2 regions of the Leifsonia williamsii genome follow, and region 1 is predicted to be linked to the other one. Evidence: predicted binding sites of a transcription regulator. Region 1 holds the regulator's gene; the other holds the start of a gene.
The links. Region 1 encodes LexA, which represses DNA repair genes until DNA is damaged. Its sites were predicted from a motif close to TCGAACANNTGTTCGA; they were not measured.

Region 1 (9,119 bases):
CGCCGACACCGTGATCGCCGACACCGAGTTGGCCCCCAGCCAGCGCCGTGCGCTCGAAGACGTGGTGAAGGTCAAGGTGATCGACCGCACGGCCGTGATCCTCGACATCTTCAGCCAGCACGCCAAGAGCCGTGAGGGCAAGGCGCAGGTCGAGCTCGCGCAGCTCGAGTACCTGCTCCCGCGCCTCCGCGGCTGGGGCGAGTCGATGTCGCGGCAGGCCGGTGGCCAGGTCGGCGGCGCCGGAGCGGGCATGGGATCGCGCGGACCCGGTGAGACGAAGATCGAGCTGGACCGTCGCCGCATCCACTCGCGCATGGCGAAGCTCCGCCGCCAGATCGCGGGGTTCAAGCCCGCTCGGGAGGCGAAGCGCGCCAACCGCAACCGCAACTCGGTGCCGTCGGTGGCGATCGCCGGCTACACGAACGCGGGCAAGTCGAGCCTCCTGAACCGGGTGACGAAGGCGGGCGTGCTCGTCGAGAACGCCCTGTTCGCGACGCTCGACGCGACCGTGCGCCGCTCGGTGACCGCCGACGGCCGGCTGTACACGCTGGCCGACACGGTCGGGTTCGTGCGCAACCTGCCGCACCAGCTGGTGGAGGCGTTCCGCTCGACGCTGGAGGAGGTGGCCGACTCCGACGTGATCCTCCACGTCGTCGACGGTTCGCACCCCGACCCCGCGTCGCAGCTCGCCACCGTCCGCGACGTGATCGGCGAAGTGGGCGCCAGGGATATCCCCGAGATCGTGGTCTTCAACAAGGCCGACCTGATCCCGGCGGACGACCGGCTGGTCCTGCGCGGGCTGGAGCCGGGCGCGATCTTCGCGTCGGCCCGGACCGGCGAGGGCGTGGACGAGGTGCTCGCCGCCATCGCGCGCCTCCTGCCCGACCCCTCCGTCGAGGTGGAGCTCGTGGTGCCGTACGACCGCGGCGACCTGATCTCGGCGCTGCACGAGCGCGGCCGCGTGCTGTCGACCGAGTACGCCGAGGAGGGCACGCGCGTTCGGGCCCGGATCATGCCGGAGTATCAGGCCGTGTTCGAGCCGTTCGAGGTGACCGCGGCGGGCTGAGCGCGGTCATGACGAGAGAAGGCCGGGCGGAATTCCGCCCGGCCTTCTTCGTGTCTCGACGGGTTGCGCTCAGACCGCGCGGAGGACCGCCACGACCTTGCCGAGCACCTGGGCGTAGTCGCCGAGGATGGGCTCGAAGTTGGAGTTGCGGGGGAGCAGCCAGGTGTGGCCGTCGCGCTGGCGGAAGACCTTGACCGTGGCCTCCTCGTCGAGCATGGCGGCGACGATGTCGCCGTTCTCCGCGGTGTTCTGGGCCCGGACGACGACCCAGTCGCCGTCGCAGATGGCGGCGTCGATCATCGACTCGCCCACGACCTTCAGCATGAACAGCTCGCCGTTGCCCACCAGCTGGCGGGGGAGCGGGAACACTTCGTCGACCTGCTGCTCGGCGGTGATCGGCACGCCGGCGGCGATGCGGCCGACCAGGGGGACCATGGCGGCGTCGCCGACCGGGGTCTGGTTCTCGTAGTCGACGCTCTCGGAGGAGCTCGCCGGCAGGTCGATCAGGATCTCGAGCGCGCGCGGACGGTTGGGGTCGCGGCGCAGGTAGCCGCTGAGCTCGAGCTGGTTGAGCTGGTGGGTGACGGAGGAGAGGGAGGAGAGGCCGACGGCGTCGCCGATCTCGCGCATGCTCGGCGGATAGCCGCGCTGGCTCACCGAGCGCTGGATCACGTCGAGGATCGCGAGCTGCTTCTCGCTGAGGTTCTTGCGGCGGCGCGTGCCGCCGCGCGGAGCCTGGTTCTCGTTCGACACGCTCGTCCCTTCACGGCCTTCGTCGCCCGGCCCGCCGCCCATCCGGAACGAATGTCGGTGGTGCCTGGTTGTCTGTTCTCAGACAGTCGAAACTGTATCCGCCCCTGGCGTGCCAGACAAAGGTTCGTTCGAGTGTGTCGCGAAATCGGCACCCGGATCGGCCCGAATGCGGAGGTTGCGGTTTCGAACATTCGAAGATACATTCGGAACACAGCTTCGCATCCGCGGAGTCAGAGGAGGTCACGACCATGAGCACGGTCACGATGTCGTCTTTCAACGGCCAGGCGTCGTTCAAGGGGCAGGCGAACGGCCGCGTGCGGCTGCGCATCACCCGACGCGGGCGCGCTGTCCTCTCGACCCTGATCGCGCTGCCGCTCGTCATCGGCGCTCTCGTCTTCGCCCTCAACGGCGGTGTCGCAGCCGCGAGCGGCGACCAGGCGCACGTCTCCTTCCAGCACGTCACCGTGCAGTCCGGCGAGTCCCTCTGGTCGATCGCCGAGGAGCTCGCACCCAACGCCGACCCGCGTGATGTGATCGCCGAGCTCGTGACCCTCAACGGCCTCGACTCCGCGGTGGTCTCGCCGGGCCAGCAGCTCGCCGTGCCCCTGGAGTACTCCGCGCGCTAGGCGCCTCGGTGCGGTAGCCCACTCGGCGCAGCAGGCGCCCCGCATTGAACGGACGCACGCGGCTGACCGGCGCGGAGGAAGCGCCCGGGTGCGCTGACTACGATTGAACGGTGACATCTCTTTCCGATCTGCCCATCCGTGACGATCTGCGGGGGAGGACCCCGTACGGCGCGCCTCAGAAGGCCGTGCCGGTGGCGCTGAACGTGAACGAGAACACGCATCCGATCCCCGAGGATGTCGCCGCCGACATCGTCGCCCGGGTCGCCGCCGCGGTCACCGGTGTCAACCGCTATCCCGACCGCGAGTTCACGGCGCTGCGCGAGGCGTTCGCCGGGTACCTCGGCCACGGCCTGACGGCCGAGCAGATCTGGGCGGCGAACGGCTCCAACGAGGTCCTGCAGCACATCCTGCAGGCGTTCGGCGGGCCCGGCCGCAGCCTCCTCGGCTTCGCGCCCACCTACTCCATGTACCCGCTGCTCGCGGCGGGCACCGGCACCGAGTACATCGCGGGCGCCCGGGACGACGACTTCGAGCTCTCGCCCGAGACCGCGGCCTCCGAGATCGCCCGCAGCGACCCGGACCTCGTCATCCTCTGCGCGCCCAACAACCCGACCGGGACTCCGCTCAGCCTGGAGACGATCGAGGCCGCCTATGACGCGAGCCGCGGCATCGTGATCGTCGACGAGGCGTACGCCGAGTTCATGCCGGAGGACCAGCCGTCGGCCCTCACCCTCCTGGAGGGGCGGCCGCGCCTCCTGATCTCCCGCACGATGAGCAAGGCGTTCGCGTTCGCGGGCGCGCGCGTCGGCTACCTGGCCGCCGACCCCGCGGTCGTCGACGCGCTGCGGCTCGTGCGCCTGCCGTACCACTTGTCCGCGCTGACCCAGGCGGCCGCGCTCGGTGCGCTCGCGCACGCCGACGAGATGCTCGCGATGGTCGGCGAGATCCGCACCCAGCGCGATCGGCTGGTGTCCGAGCTCGCGCGGCTCGGGTACCGCCCGCACCGCAGCGGCAGCAATTTCGTGCTGTTCGGCGGGGTGGACGACCCGCACGCCGTGTTCGAGGCGCTGCTGGAGCGGGGCATCCTGATCCGCGACGTCGGCATCCCCAACCACCTCCGCGTCACCGCCGGGACCGAGGCCGAGACCACCGCGTTCCTCGAAGCCCTCGCGGCGCTCGGCCGACCGGCGGAGGCGGCCTCCCTGCCCCCGGTAAACTCTCGGTCATGAGCAACCGCACCGCGACCATCCAGCGGGAGACCAGCGAGTCGAGCATCGAGCTGAGCCTCGACCTCGACGGGACGGGCGTGTCCGAGATCCGCACCAGCGTGCCGTTCTACGACCACCTCCTCACCGCGTTCGCGAAGCACTCGCTCACCGACCTGCGCGTCCGCGCCACCGGCGACACCGATATCGACGTGCACCACACCGTGGAGGACGTCGGCATCGTGCTCGGCCAGGCGATCCGGCAGGCGCTCGGCGACAAGAGCGGCATCTCGCGCTACGGCGACGCGCTCGTCCCGCTCGACGAGGCGCTGGTGCAGGCGGTCGTCGACATCTCCGGCCGCCCGTACCTCGTCCACTCCGGCGAGCCGGCCGGGTTCGAGTTCCACCTGATCGGCGGTCACTTCACCGGCTCGATGGTGCGGCACGTGTTCGAGGCGATCGCCTTCAACGCCGCCATCACGACGCACATCACCGTCGTCGGCGGACGCGACCCGCACCACATCGCCGAGGCCGAGTTCAAGGCGTTCGCGCGCGCGTTCCGGCAGGCGAAGGCGCTCGACCCGCTCGTCACGGGCATCCCGTCGACCAAGGGGGCGCTGTGAGCGACAGCCGCCGTCCCGATGTCGTGGTCTTCGACTACGGTACGGGCAACGTGCACTCCGCGGTCAAGGCGCTCGAGGAGGCCGGGGCCGACGTCGAGCTGACCGGCAACCGCAAGCGCGCGCTCGAGGCCGACGGGCTGCTGGTGCCCGGTGTCGGGGCGTTCACCGCCGTCATCGAGGCGCTCCGCGCCTCCCACGGCCACGAGGTCATCGACCGCCGCCTCGCCGGCGGCCGGCCGGTGCTGGGCATCTGCGTCGGCATGCAGGTGCTGTTCGAGCAGGGCGTCGAGCACGGCCTCCACACCGAGGGGCTCGGCGAATGGCCGGGCGTCGTCGACCAGCTGAAGGCCGACGTCGTCCCGCACATGGGCTGGAACACGGTGCAGGCTCCGGAGGACTCGGTCCTGTTCGAGGGGCTGCACGACGAGCGCTTCTACTTCGTGCACTCCTACGCCGCCCAGGACTGGACGCTCGAGCCGAGCGGCCCGTTCCCGAAGCCCCGCGTCACCTGGGCCGAGCACGGCAGCCGCTTCGTCGCCGCCGTCGAGAACGGCCCGCTGAGCGCGACCCAGTTCCACCCCGAGAAGTCCGGCCGCGCCGGCATCCGGCTGCTGCGCAACTGGATCGGCACCCTGTAACGGCCCCAGCGGCCCGGCGCGCGTCGCCGGAGCCGCCGGCCACCGTCCGCGCCGCGGACCAGAACGAGGAATGATCGTGAGCGAATTCAACACCATGCCCAAGCTCGTGCTGCTGCCGGCGGTCGACGTGGCCGACGGCAAGGCCGTGCGGCTGACCCAGGGCGAGGCCGGCAGCGAGACCAGCTACGGCGACCCGGTCGACGCGGCCGAGGAATGGGCGCACGCGGGCGCCGAATGGATCCACCTGGTGGACCTCGACGCGGCGTTCGGCCGCGGCAGCAACCGCTCGCTGCTGAAGAAGGTCATCCGCCAGGTGCGCGGTGTCAAGATCGAGCTCTCCGGCGGCATCCGCGACGACGAGTCGCTGGAGCAGGCGCTCGAGATCGGCGCCTCCCGCGTCAACCTCGGCACGGCGGCGCTCGAGAACCCCGAGTGGGCGGCGAACGTCATCGGCCAGTACGGCGAGGCCATCGCGGTCGGCCTGGACGTGCGCGGCACGACGCTCGCCGCCCGCGGCTGGACCAGGGAGGGCGGCGACCTCTGGCAGGTGCTCGACCGTCTCGAGGACGCCGGCTGCGCACGGTACGTCGTCACCGACGTCACCAAGGACGGCACGCTCAAGGGACCGAACCTCGACCTCCTGCGCCAGGTGATGGACCGCACCGAGCGACCCGTCGTCGCCTCGGGCGGCATCTCCAGCCTCGACGACATCGCCGCCCTGCGCGAGCTGGTGCCGCTCGGGCTGGAGGGCGCGATCGTGGGCAAGGCGCTGTACTCCGGCGCGTTCACGCTCCCCGAGGCGCTGGATGTCGCAGGGTACTGAGCCCGGCTCCGGCGACGACGGCCGCCGGCGCGACCTCAGCAGCCCGAGCGCGGAGGGGTCGGAGCGGCTGCGGCAGTTCGCGGCCTCCCTCGGCGACGGGCCGGCCGACTCCGCCGGTCAGCCGTGGGAGGGACGCCACTTCGACGACAACCCGTTCGGCGACGACGACGGCACCGCTCCTCCCGCCCTGCTCGGCGCCCTGGCGGCGTTCAGCGCGGGCGAGGTGGGGCCGGAGGCCGTGGTCGACGCCCTCCGCACCTCCCGGCTGCTGATCCCACTGGTGGCCGAGCTCGGCGACGAGGGGGAGACGGAGGCGGGCCTCCGCGTCGACAAGTCGCAGGAGCTCTCCATCGTGACCGTCGGTGGTCCCGACGGGCGCTCGGTGCTGCCGGTGTTCTCGTCGGTGACGGCCATGCAGACCTGGAACCCGCTGGCCCGCCCGGTGCCCGCCGACGGGCGTCGCGTCGCGTTGGCGGCGGCCGGCGAGGACACGGAGCTCGTGGTGCTCGACCCCACGTCGGAGACCGAGTTCGTGCTCCGGCGCCCGGCCGTCTGGGCGGTCGCACAGGGCGAGCGGTGGATCCCCAGCGACCGCGACCCGGTCGTGGCCGCGGCCTTCGACGCGTCGATCGGCTCCGAGCTGGGCGTGCACGCCGTCGAGCTGGTCGCGGGCGATCCGGGCTGCCGGCTGGTGGCCGAGGAGCTGGTCGTCCGACTCGTCCTCGCGGAGGGGCTGACCCGGCAGGAGCTGGACGCCATCCTGGCGCGGCTGGCCCAGCGCTGGGCGGCCGACGACGTCATCGCGACGCGGGTGGACTCGCTGCGGGTGCAGCTGGTCGCTGCGGGCTGACACGGGGGCCTGCGCGTAGCCTGCTGGGGGTGGGGCTGGTGCAAGCGGGCTGACATGGACGGCTCGCAGGTGGCCGTCTGCGGGCCCGGTGGCTCGCGGCCGCTCGGGGTCAGGCGGGCGCCATCTCCGCGGGGCGCCCGGGCCGCACTCGGTTCGGGCTCCATGTCAGCGCTCGATCCGCAGCATCCGCATCCCGCCGACGAGCGTGAGCGCCGCGACCGCGGCGGCGAAGACGACGAGCACCGGCACGAGCGGCCACACCAGCAGAGCGGCGCCGACCACGAGCACCGGGAGGGCGAGTCCCAGGTAGCCGACCAGGAAGATCGTGGCCAGCACCTCCCCGCGCCGGTGCGGCTCGGCGAGGGCGGCCGCGGCGGCGATGGCCGAGCGGAACAGCAGGCCGACGCCTCCGCCGGTCAGCAGCGCGCTGGCCACGAACACGGCGAGGGAGCTGAGCAGCACGCCGGCGCCCAGGGCGAGCAGCCCGACCAGCACGAGCACGAGCGCCACGACCAGCTGGGCGCGATCGCCGACGCGGACGAGGAGCAGCTGGGAGGCGGTCGACGCGGCGAACACCGAGAACGAGACGGCTCCGGCCACGAGGTGCGAGGGCTCGCGCAGGGTGCCGGCGAGCACGCTCGGCGCGAGGGACGTGTACAGGCCGAACACCGAGAAGGCTGCGAAGGCCGCCACCGCCGCGGCGGTGAAGCCGGCGCGGGCTGCGGGCGGCACCGACACCCGCTGAGGACGGTACCGCGGCCGAGGTTCGGGCCGGTGCACGGTCTCCGGCACGCGGCTCACGGCGACGGCGGCGACGGCGAGGAGGATGGCGAACACCAGGTAGGGAAGCAACAGGGGCGCCGGGAGCAGTTGCGCGAACACGCCGCCGATGAGCGGCCCGAGCGCGAGCCCGCCGGTGCTCACCACGGTCGCGACCATGGCCGGGAACCGCGACCCCTCCTCCGGGTGCGTCACGGCGCGCAGCTCGGCGAGATGCGCCGTGGCGCTCGCGGTCAGCGCCCCGACCCCGATGCCGGAGACCACGCGGGCGACGACGAGGCCCGGCACCTCCGGCCACACGATGAAGACCACGGCGGAGGCGAGCTCGAGCAGCAGCGCCAGCAGCACCATCCTGCGCCGGCCTTCGACATCGCTGAGATGCCCGATGAGGTAGAGGCTGCCGAGCACCCCGACGGCGAACGCGGCGAAGATCACCGTGATGACCCAGGTCGGGAAGCCGTCGCGCCGCTGGTAGAGCGCGTACAGCGGCGTGGGGAGGGTCGCGAACGCCATCACCGTCAGGAATGCGGCGGCGACCGTCCAGAAGCCCGCGGCGTGGCCGATGCCGCGCCGCGGGCGCCGGACGGGACGCGCGGGAGAGCTCACGGGGAGATGGTGCTCCCCGCGGTGGGGCCGCGGCCATCCTCTCGGCCTCCTGTCTCCGCCAACTGTCTGCGCCAACCGTCTGCGCCCACTGTCTGCGGTGGTCGCCTACGCTGGAGGGACCATGACCGTCTTCGCCGCCGTCGTCCTGCTCCTCAACGCCGTCTTCAACGTCATCGCCTGGCCGCGGTTCTTCCAGCGGGTCCGCACCGACGCGCGGGCGCGCGACGCGGCCGGGAAGGCGACGCCGTTCCTCCGGGTGCACGCCGCGCTGCTCGGCGTCGCGCTGCTGCTCGCGGCGCTCTCGCTCGTGGCGGGCATCCTGCTCCTGGTGGCAGGCTGAGGGTATGGCACTGAACATCACCGGCGACGCCGAGGCGGACGCCCTGCTCGACCAGTCCCCGTTCGCCCTCCTCGTCGGGATGCTGCTCGACCAGCAGGTGCCGATGGAGACCGCCTTCGCCGGTCCGGCGAAGCTGCGCGACCGGCTCGGCGGCCTCGACCCGGCGACGCTCGCGGCGATCGACCCGGACGAGCTCGCCGCGGTGATGAAGCAGCCTCCCGCCGTCCACCGCTTCCCCGGATCGATGGGAGGCCGGGTGCAGGCGCTCGCCGCCGCCATCGTCTCCGACTGGGGCGGTGACACGGCCGCGATCTGGACGCAGGGCGACCCCGACGGCGCGGAGGTGCTGCGGCGGCTGAAGGCGCTGCCCGGCTTCGGCGAGCAGAAGGCGAAGATCTTCCTCGCGCTGCTCGGCAAGCGCAAGGAGCTGGCGGCGCCGGGCTGGCGCGAGGCGGCGGGCGACTACGGCCTCGACGGGTACCGCTCGGTGGCCGACATCGTCGACGCCGACTCGCTGACGAAGGTGCGCGAGCACAAGAAGGCGATGAAGGCGGCGGCGAAGAAGGGCTGAGCGGGGGCGCGGGCGCCGGGCTGCGCCCCGCCCGGGGCCGCGCCCTGGTCCACGGCGGTGTCGGTGGTCGCCGGTACGCTTCGAGGAGCGGCCGGGGCACGGGGCCGCGTCCACCGCGGCCGGACGGCCGCCGTCAAGCAAGGGAGGCGCCGGTGTTCCTCCTCGACGGCGTGATCGTGACCAGCGCGAGCGACCTCACCGAGGCCTCCAAGTGCGAGTTCGCGTTCCTGCGCACCGT
Region 2 (9,119 bases), 300 kb from region 1:
CTTGATCGTGCCGTCGCCCGAGCACGCCTCGCAGCGCCCGCCCTTGACGTTGAAGCTGAACCGGCCGGGCAGGTAGCCGCGGGTCTTGGCCTCCGGCGTCTCCGCGAAGAGGTTGCGGATGCGGTCGAACACACCCGTGTACGTCGCCGGGTTGGACCGCGGGGTGCGGCCGATCGGCGCCTGGTCGACGTGCACGACCTTGTCGAGGTTCTCCAGCCCGGTGACCGTGCGGTGCTTGCCCGGCAGCTTGCGGGCGCCGTTGAGCTTGTTGGCGAGCACCCGGTACAGGATGTCGTTGACGAGCGACGACTTGCCGGAGCCGGAGACGCCGGTGACCGCGACGAAGGTGCCGAGCGGGAAGTCGACCGAGACCTTCTTGAGGTTGTTCGCCTCCGCGTCGACCACCCGGATCATGCGCTTCTTGTCGATCGGCCGGCGCTTCTCGGGGATCGGGATCTCGCGACGGCCGGCGAGGTAGTCGCCGGTCAGCGAGTCGGTGTTCTCGAGCAGCTCGTCGTACGAGCCGGAGTGCACGACGTGGCCGCCGTTGACGCCGGCGCCGGGGCCGATGTCGACGATCCAGTCGGCGGTGCGGATGGTGTCCTCGTCGTGCTCGACAACGATCAGCGTGTTGCCGAGGTCGCGCAGGGCGACCAGGGTGTCGATGAGGCGGCGGTTGTCGCGCTGGTGGAGGCCGATGCTCGGCTCGTCCAGCACGTACAGCACGCCGGTGAGGCCGGAGCCGATCTGCGTCGCGAGCCGGATGCGCTGCGCCTCGCCGCCGGACAGCGTCGCCGCCGCGCGGGCCAGGTCGAGGTAGCTCAGGCCGACCTGGATGAGGAAGTCGAGGCGCACCTTGATCTCGCGGAGCACCTGGGCGCCGATCCGCGCCTCCCGCTCGGTCAGGTGCAGCTTCTCCATGAACGACCGGGCGTCGCTCAGGCTGAGCAGGGCGGCGTCGGCGATGCTCTTGCCGTGCACGAGGACCGAGAGGACCTCGGGCTTGAGCCGCTTGCCCTTGCACACCGGGCACGGCACCTCGCGCAGGTACTCGGCCCAGCGGGCGCGCTGCGTGTCGGTCTCGGCCTGGAGGTACTGGCGCTCGATGTACGGCACCACGCCCTCGAAGCCGGAGGTGTAGCTCATCTCGCGGCCGTAGCGGTTCTTCCACCGCACCTTGACCTCGAAGTTGTCGCCGTGGAGGACGGCGTCGCGGACGTTCGCCGGCAGCTTGTTCCACGGGGTCTTCAGCGAGAACTTGAGATCGCGGGCGAGGCCGTCGAGCAGCTTCTCGTAGTACTGGAACAGGCCCTTGCCCTGCGTGGTCCAGGGCACGATGACGCCCTCGGCGATGCTGGCGGTGTCGTCGCCGAGCAGGAGGTCCTCGTCGACCGCCATCCGGGTGCCGAGGCCGGAGCACTCGGGGCACGCGCCGAACGGGGCGTTGAACGAGAAGGTGCGCGGCTCGATCTCGGTCAGCTGGATGGGGTGGCCGTTCGGGCAGGCGAGCTTCTCGCTGAACGACTGCCACGCCTCCGGACCCTCGCGGTCGACGTAGTTGACCTGGACGATGCCGTCGGTCAGGCGCAGCGCGGTCTCGAGCGAGTCGGTGAGCCGGGTGAGGATGTCGGGACCGGCGACCAGGCGGTCGACGACCACCGAGATGTCGTGCTTGTACTGCTTCTTGAGCGTCGGCGGCTCGGAGAGCTGGATCTGCTCGCCGTCGACCAGCGCGCGCGAGTACCCGCTCGCCGCGAGCTCCTTGAAGAGGTCGACGAACTCGCCCTTCTTCTGCGAGATGACCGGGCTGACGACCATGTACCGGGTGCCGGCCTCCAGCTCCATCAGCTGGTCGGCGATCTGCTGCACCGTCTGGCGCTGGATGCGCTCACCGCAGACCGGACAGTGCGGCACGCCGATGCGCGCCCACAGCAGGCGCATGTAGTCGTAGATCTCGGTGATCGTGCCGACCGTCGAGCGCGGGTTGCGGTTGGTCGACTTCTGGTCGATGGAGACGGCCGGGCTGAGGCCCTCGATGAAGTCGACGTCGGGCCGGTCGACCTGGCCGAGGAACTGGCGCGCGTAGGCGGAGAGCGACTCCACGTACCGGCGCTGCCCCTCCGCGAAGATCGTGTCGAAGGCGAGCGACGACTTGCCGGAGCCCGAGAGCCCGGTGAAGACGACGAGCGAGTCGCGCGGGATCTCGAGGTCGACGTTGTGGAGGTTGTGGACGCGCGCGCCGCGCACGCTGAGGTGCGCACCGGCCATCGGTGCCGTCCCCCGCCCGCTGCTGGAACCGCTGCTGGTCACTCGGCTGTTGCTGCTCACTCGTTCCATTCTCCGCTATTCCCCGTCGTCCCCTGGCGCCTGTTCGCCCAGCGCGCACCCTACTCGGCGCACCGTGGCGTCATCGGTCGCGTCGAAACAATGTTCGATTCTATCGGACGCCGGCTGATGGTCGGCTGCGCGTCTCGTCGCCTCCGGCGCGAGTCTAGAACGGACCACCGACATGGATTGTTCCCGGGCACTCCGCGCACTCTGGTCGGGGCCGCTCAGCGCGGCGGCCGGCGCAGCAGAGGCGCCGCGAGGAGCGCCACCAGGCCCACCATCATGGCGTCGGAGACCATCGCGAGCTGGGGCAGCGGCGTCGACCTGTCCACCACGAGCAGCACGATCGCGAGCGCTTGGACCGGCAGCTGGATCAGCGCGAAGCGGCGCAGGGTCGGCAGCAGCACCGCGGGCTGCAGGCGGGCGCTCGCGGGCACGACGAGCATCCATGCGCCCATCAGATGCAGGGCGTGGAGCCCGGCGATCAGGGCGAGCACCCGCGGTGACGGCCCGCCGCTCACGAGGAGCGACGAGAACGCGAGCACACCGATCAGGACCCAGGCTGTCATCCAGCGCGGGAAGGCCACGGTGACGCCGGCCAGGGCGGCCGCGATCGCGGTCCAGGGGCGCTCCGGCACGCCGACCAGCGCGAGCCCGAGCGCGACGGCGACGAAGAGCACGCGGAGCGCCCAGCCGGGAAGCGTGGGCGTGCCCGCTGACGGCGCCTGCGTCCGCAGCGTCCCGCTCACCGCCGCCTCCCGCTCACCGTCGCCGCCCCGGCGTCGCGAGCCGCCGCAGCCGGGCGGCGCGGTCGGCGGGGTCCGCCCAGACGACCAGTTCGGCCCCGGAGGCCGCGAGCTGCTCGAGGCGCAGCCTCCGCTCGACCTCGACCGTGCGCAGCGCCAGCCGTTCGCGGACCGTGAGCTCGTGGCTGTCGCGCGGCGGGAGCACGTCGACCGCGATGACACGATGACCGGAGGCGCGCCAGGCGAGCGCGAGGTCGACCGGCTGGTCGTCGAGGAACGTCGACAGCAGGTAGACCAGGGCGCCCGGCGCGAGCCGCGGCGGGCGCACGCGGTCGGAGGCGAGCCCGGTGGCGCGGGTGCGTTCGACCGCCCGCAGCACGCGCTCGCGGTGCCGCGCGCCCGCGCGGGCGGGGACGACGCGGGAGGCCGCCGTCGCGTCGTCGAAGCCGACCCGGTCGCCGGCCGCGCTGTACGCACGGGCGAGCGCCGCGGCGGCCTCCCTGGCCAGGTCGAGGGACGAGGCGGCGGCGCGGGGATGCGGGCGCGGCCAGTCCGCGACCACGCCGGTGACGTCGTCGCGCGCGTCGAGCACCAGCTGGATCGCGGCGTCGGAGGTCGCGGTGGTCCGCCGCACGAACAGGTCGCCCTCCTGCCCCGCCCTGGCCGTCGCCCGCCAGTCGATGCGCCGGAGCCGGTCGCCCGGCCGGAACCGGTCGATGTCGCGGAACTCTCCCCCGTCGCCGGGCCTGCTGGAGACGTGCTGGCCGGTCAGCCCGAGCAGCCGCGAGGGCAGCGGGAGGCTGCGCACAGCGATCCGCGGCGGCCGCACGACGCGCTCCACCGACGCCTCGGGACCGGGCGCGCCGACCCAGGCGGCGTCGGGCCCGATCACGCGGGCGGCCAGCCCGAGCAGCCGCTGCGGCCCGGAGTGGACGGCCGACACCTCCACCCGGAGCTGCTCGGCGGCGCGCGGGGTGAGCACCGCGTCGAAGGCGGGCCGGTCGGCGGGCTCGATGCGCACCTGCAGGGCGTCGGCGCGGGCGTCGGTGCGAGCAGAACCGGCCACCGCGACGGTGGAGGCGGAGGCCGGCCGCTCCTCGTCGGTGCGGACCAGCACCTCCACCTCGACCGCGTCCGGCCCCGTCCGTGCCGGTCGCCGGTCCCAACCGAGGGCTGCGGCGAGAAGGAGCGGCGCACCGACCAGCGCGGGTTCGAGCCGGGAGAGGACGAAGGCCGCGACGAGACAGATCAGGCCGACGACGACGGCGCCGACGATCGCGGGGCTGAGCGTCCACGGCCCTCTGCTCGTACTGCGGGTGCGGTCGGTCACCGCGGCGCCGCCGCCCCGGCTTCGGCCTCGGCCGCTTGTGCGGCGCCCGTGCCGCTTCCCCGCTCGCGGAGGCCCACGGCGGGCGGACCGGCGACGGTGTTCACGACCTCGGTGACCACCTGCTCGGCGGTGACCCCGCTCGTCCACGCCTGCACGGTGAGGGTGAGCCGGTGCGCGAGCACGGGCACGGCCACCTTCTTCACGTCGTCCGGGATGACGAAGTCGCGTCCGTCGAGCACGGCCAGGGCGCGGGCGACCAGCAGCAGGCCCTGCGATCCGCGCGGAGACGCCCCGACCTCCACCGACCGGTGCCGCCGGGTGGCCGCCGCGAGGTTCACGCAGTACGCGGCGATGTCGGGGTCGACGTCCACCGCCTCCACTCCGGCCTGCATCGCGAGCAGCGTGGCCGCGTCGGTGACCGGTTCGACGGTGGCGACCTCGTGCCGCCGGGCGACACGCGCGAGCAGGATGCGCGACTCCCCCTCGGTGTCCGGGTACCCGACGCCCAGCCGCACCATGAAGCGGTCGAGCTGCGCCTCCGGCAGCGCGTACGTGCCCTCCGACTCGATCGGGTTGGCCGTCGCCATCACGTGGAACGGACGCGGGAGGGCGAAGCTTCGTCCCTCCACCGACACCTGCCCCTCAGCCATGGCCTCGAGCAGCGCCGACTGCGTCTTCGGGGAGGTGCGGTTGATCTCGTCGGCCAGGAACAGCCCGGTGAACACGGGCCCCGGCCGGAACTCGAAGTCGGCCTGCGCCGGCACGTACACGAACGACCCGGTGATGTCCGACGGGAGCAGGTCGGGCGTGCACTGCAGCCGCCGGAAGTCGAGCCCGACGGCGGCGGCCATGCTGCGCGCGGCGAGGGTCTTGCCGAGCCCCGGCACATCCTCGAACAGCACGTGACCGCCCGCGAGGAGGGTCGCGAGGGCGACGCGCAGCGGCTCCCGCATGCCGACGACGACGCTGCCGACCCGGTCGAGCACGAGGGCGCCGAGCCGGGCGACCTCCGGGACGGGGAGGGGTGCGGGTGCCGCGGATACCGGGTCGGCGGTCGTGGCGGAGGCCGGGTACGCGTCGGCAGCGGTGGTGCTGCCGTCGGTCGGGGCGGCGTCAGTGGGCATGGCGGGTGTCCTCCGGGGTGGCACGGTCGGCGGGCGGGGAGGCGGTGGTGGCGGGTCGGGAGGCCGGCGCGGCGACGTCAACAGGCCGGACGGCCGGATCCGCCGAGGGTGGCGCCAGCGCCTCCAGGCGGTCCAGCAGCGCGAGCACCTGGGGTCGCTTGGCGCCGTTGGCGGCGCCGCGGCGGAGGATCGCGGAGGCCTCTGGGCCGAGCAGCTCCGCCACCCGGGGCGCGGCGGCCGGGTCGTCGGGGTCGATGCCGCGGAGGGCGAGCGCACGGGCGGCGATCAGGCGGAGACGGCGCACGCCCTCACCCGACACCTGCCCGCCGCGCCCACCGAGCGACCACCCGAGCTGCACCACGTCGCGCCGCGAGCCAGGGCGGAGCGGCGGCTCGTCCACCCGCCAGACCATCGACGCGGCCTCGCCGAGCACGGAGAGGCAGGCGACGAGGGCGAGTACGGCGGCACCCAGTCCGGCCGCGTGAGGCGCGTCCATGCCGAGATACCAGGCGGCGACGCCGATGGCGGCGCCCAGCACGGCGCTGAGGATCAATCGCGTGAGCAGACGAGGGGGGAGGCGCCGGGTCATCGTCGACCTCCGGGCGCGGCCGCGCTCCAGGAGGCGCGCAGGCGCTCGACCGCGCCGCGCGCGGTGGCGACGTCGGCGGCGGTCACCTCTGCCTCCGAGAAGCGGACGCGGAGGTAGAGCTTCAGGAGGGTGTCTGCCGCCTCCCGGTCCGCGGCCACCCGGGCCACGACCCGCGCCGCGAACTCCGAGGGTGTCTCGGCAGGCAGGCGGCGCAGCCCTGAGTCGGCGGCGCCCTCCTCGAGTCCGACCCAGGCGCGCTCGATCGCGTCGCGCGGTTCGCGCGGCTCGGCCAGCGTCTCCAGCGCCCGGTCGAGGCCGCGTCGCACGACCGCAGGCTCCGGTTCGTTCGCGGGATCCTCCGCGTCGGGCGTGAAGCCGCCCGCGTCGGTCAGCGGCGGGAGGGGCGCCAGCGCGGGGCGGTCGAGCGCCCGTCGCATGCGGCGCCACAGCAGTGCAAGCACGACGATGATCGCGAGCGCGATGGCCGCCCACAGCAGCCAGCTGAGGTCGATGCGGACCGCGTGCAGCGCGTCCTGCTCCCCCGGCGCGTCGGTCGCGCGGCCGGTGCTCGTCGGCAGGTCCCGCATGAGCGGCGCCTCCGGGAAGAGGACGCGCGGCCCGCTGAACTCCGGCGCACCCTGGAACGCCACGGCGACGACCGCGATGGCGAGCACGGCGCCGCACCCGGCCAGCGTCCACCGCCGTCCGCCCCGCGCAGCCCTCGTCGGCCCGTCTGCACCCACCCTGCCACCGTAGCCGCTGCGACCGGCCCGCGCGTCGGGCCGACCGGTCAGCCCAGGTGACCCGCCTTCTCCATCTGGCGGAGGTCGCGCTTCAGGTCGCCGAGCTCGTCGCGCAGGCGGGCGGCCAGCTCGAACTTGAGCTCGCCGGCGGCGGCCAGCATCTGCTGGTTGAGGTCGGCGATCAGCGACTCCAGCTCGGCGGCTCCCTGGGCGGCGATACCGCCGTTGCGGAGGTTCGGCGTCGGGCTCTTGCGCTTCTGCTCGCGGCCGGCCAGGATGCGAGCCGTGTCGGCCTCCTCGCGGGCCAGCACCTCCGTGATGTCGGCGATGCGCTTGCGGAGCGGCTGCGGGTCGATGCCGTTGACGCGGTTGTACTCGATCTGCTTCTCGCGACGCCGGTCGGTCTCCTCGATGGCGCGCTGCATCGAGTCGGTGAGCACGTCGGCGTACATGTGCACCTCGCCCGAGACGTTGCGCGCAGCACGGCCGATCGTCTGGATGAGCGACGTGGACGAGCGGAGGAAGCCCTCCTTGTCGGCATCGAGGATCGCGACGAGCGACACCTCTGGCAGGTCGAGACCCTCACGGAGCAGGTTGATGCCGACGAGCACGTCGTACACGCCCGCGCGCAGCTCGGTGAGCAGCTCGACACGGCGGAGCGTGTCGACGTCGGAGTGCAGATAGCGCACCTTCACACCGGCCTCGGCGAGGAAGTCGGTGAGCTCCTCCGCCATCTTCTTGGTGAGCGTGGTGACGAGGATGCGCTCGTCGCGCTCGACCCGCAGCCGGATCTCCTCGAGGAGGTCGTCGATCTGCCCCTTCGTCGGCTTGACGACGATCTCGGGGTCGACCAGTCCGGTCGGGCGGATGATCTGCTCGACCACGCCGTCGGCCACGCCCATCTCGTACTGCCCGGGCGTCGCCGAGAGGTACACGGTCTGGCCGACGCGGTCCTTGAACTCGTTCCACTTGAGCGGCCGGTTGTCGAGCGCGCTCGGGAGGCGGAAGCCGTGCTCCACCAGCGTGCGCTTGCGCGACGCGTCGCCCTCGTACATCGCACCGATCTGCGGGACCGTGACGTGCGACTCGTCGATGACGACGAGGAAGTCGTCGGGGAAGTAGTCGAGCAGGCAGTTCGGCGCCTGCCCGGGGGCGCGGCCGTCGATGTGCCGCGAGTAGTTCTCGATGCCGGAGCAGAAGCCGATCTGCTCCATCATCTCAAGGTCGAACTGCGTGCGCATGCGCAGCCGCTGCGCCTCCAGCAGCTTGCCCTCGCGCTCCAGCTCCTGGAGGCGCTCGCGCAGCTCGTCCTGGATGGTGACGATCGCGCGTTGCATGGTCGCCGGGCTCGCGGCGTAGTGCGTCGCCGGGAACACCGACACGGCATCCATCTTGGTCAGCACCTCGCCGGTGAGCGGATGCAGCGAGTACAGCGCCTCGATCTCGTCGCCGAACATCTCGATGCGGATCGCGTGCTCCTCGTACACCGGGATGATCTCGATCGTGTCGCCGCGCACGCGGAACTTGCCGCGCGAGAAGTCGACGTCGTTGCGCTCGTACTGCATGTTGACGAAGCGGCGGATGAGCGCGTCGCGGCCGATGGTCTGGCCGACCTGCAGGGCGACCATCGCCTCCAGGTACTCCTCGGCCGCACCGAGGCCGTAGATGCACGACACGGTCGAGACGACGACCACGTCGCGCCGGCTCAGCAGGGAGTTCGTGGTGGAGTGCCGCAGCCGCTCGACCTCCGCGTTGATCGACGAGTCCTTCTCGATGAAGGTGTCGGTCTGCGGGACGTACGCCTCGGGCTGGTAGTAGTCGTAGTACGAGACGAAGTACTCGACGGCGTTGTTCGGCAGCAGCTCGCGGAACTCGTTGGCGAGCTGTGCGGCGAGCGTCTTGTTGTGGGCCAGCACGAGGGTCGGCCGCTGCACCTGCTCGATGAGCCAGGCGGTGGTCGCCGACTTGCCGGTGCCGGTCGCGCCGAGCAGCACGACGTCGGTCTCGCCCGCATTGATGCGCCCTGCCAGTTCCGCGATCGCGGTCGGCTGGTCACCGCTCGGCTGGTACTCGCTGACGACCTCGAACGGACGGACGGCACGGGTGGGTTGCATGCTTTCCAGTCTAGGAAGGACCACCGACACCGGAACCGGCTCTCGCTGAGAGCGGAACCTGTACTGGCTGTGAAGGCGTCATGGCCGCGCGCGCAGCTCCTCCCACAGCGCGTCGACCTGCTCCAGCGTGTGCTCCAGCGTGCCG

Region 2: the regulator LexA is predicted to act here: its motif matches at 2,420-2,435, upstream of uvrA (excinuclease ABC subunit UvrA).

Annotation. Positions count from the first base shown of each region.
Region 1 is NZ_JAROCF010000001.1:3,106,272-3,115,390, reverse strand. Features, by position in the region: gene hflX (GTPase HflX) at 1-1,066, shown strand, start outside; gene lexA (transcriptional repressor LexA) at 1,136-1,819, opposite strand; gene P5G50_RS14690 (LysM peptidoglycan-binding domain-containing protein) at 2,068-2,445, shown strand; gene P5G50_RS14685 (histidinol-phosphate transaminase) at 2,556-3,674, shown strand; gene hisB (imidazoleglycerol-phosphate dehydratase HisB) at 3,671-4,273, shown strand; gene hisH (imidazole glycerol phosphate synthase subunit HisH) at 4,270-4,911, shown strand; gene priA (bifunctional 1-(5-phosphoribosyl)-5-((5-phosphoribosylamino)methylideneamino)imidazole-4-carboxamide isomerase/phosphoribosylanthranilate isomerase PriA) at 5,006-5,734, shown strand; gene P5G50_RS14665 (SseB family protein) at 5,718-6,584, shown strand; gene P5G50_RS14660 (MFS transporter) at 6,750-7,970, opposite strand; gene P5G50_RS14655 (SCO4848 family membrane protein) at 8,092-8,310, shown strand; gene P5G50_RS14650 (HhH-GPD-type base excision DNA repair protein) at 8,315-8,881, shown strand; gene P5G50_RS14645 (TM0106 family RecB-like putative nuclease) at 9,034-9,119, shown strand, end outside.
Region 2 is NZ_JAROCF010000001.1:2,805,219-2,814,337, forward strand. Features, by position in the region: gene uvrA (excinuclease ABC subunit UvrA) at 1-2,268, opposite strand, end outside; gene P5G50_RS13250 (hypothetical protein) at 2,553-3,077, opposite strand; gene P5G50_RS13255 (DUF58 domain-containing protein) at 3,091-4,404, opposite strand; gene P5G50_RS13260 (AAA family ATPase) at 4,401-5,528, opposite strand; gene P5G50_RS13265 (hypothetical protein) at 5,518-6,081, opposite strand; gene P5G50_RS13270 (DUF4129 domain-containing protein) at 6,114-6,860, opposite strand; gene uvrB (excinuclease ABC subunit UvrB) at 6,908-8,974, opposite strand; gene coaE (dephospho-CoA kinase) at 9,053-9,119, opposite strand, start outside.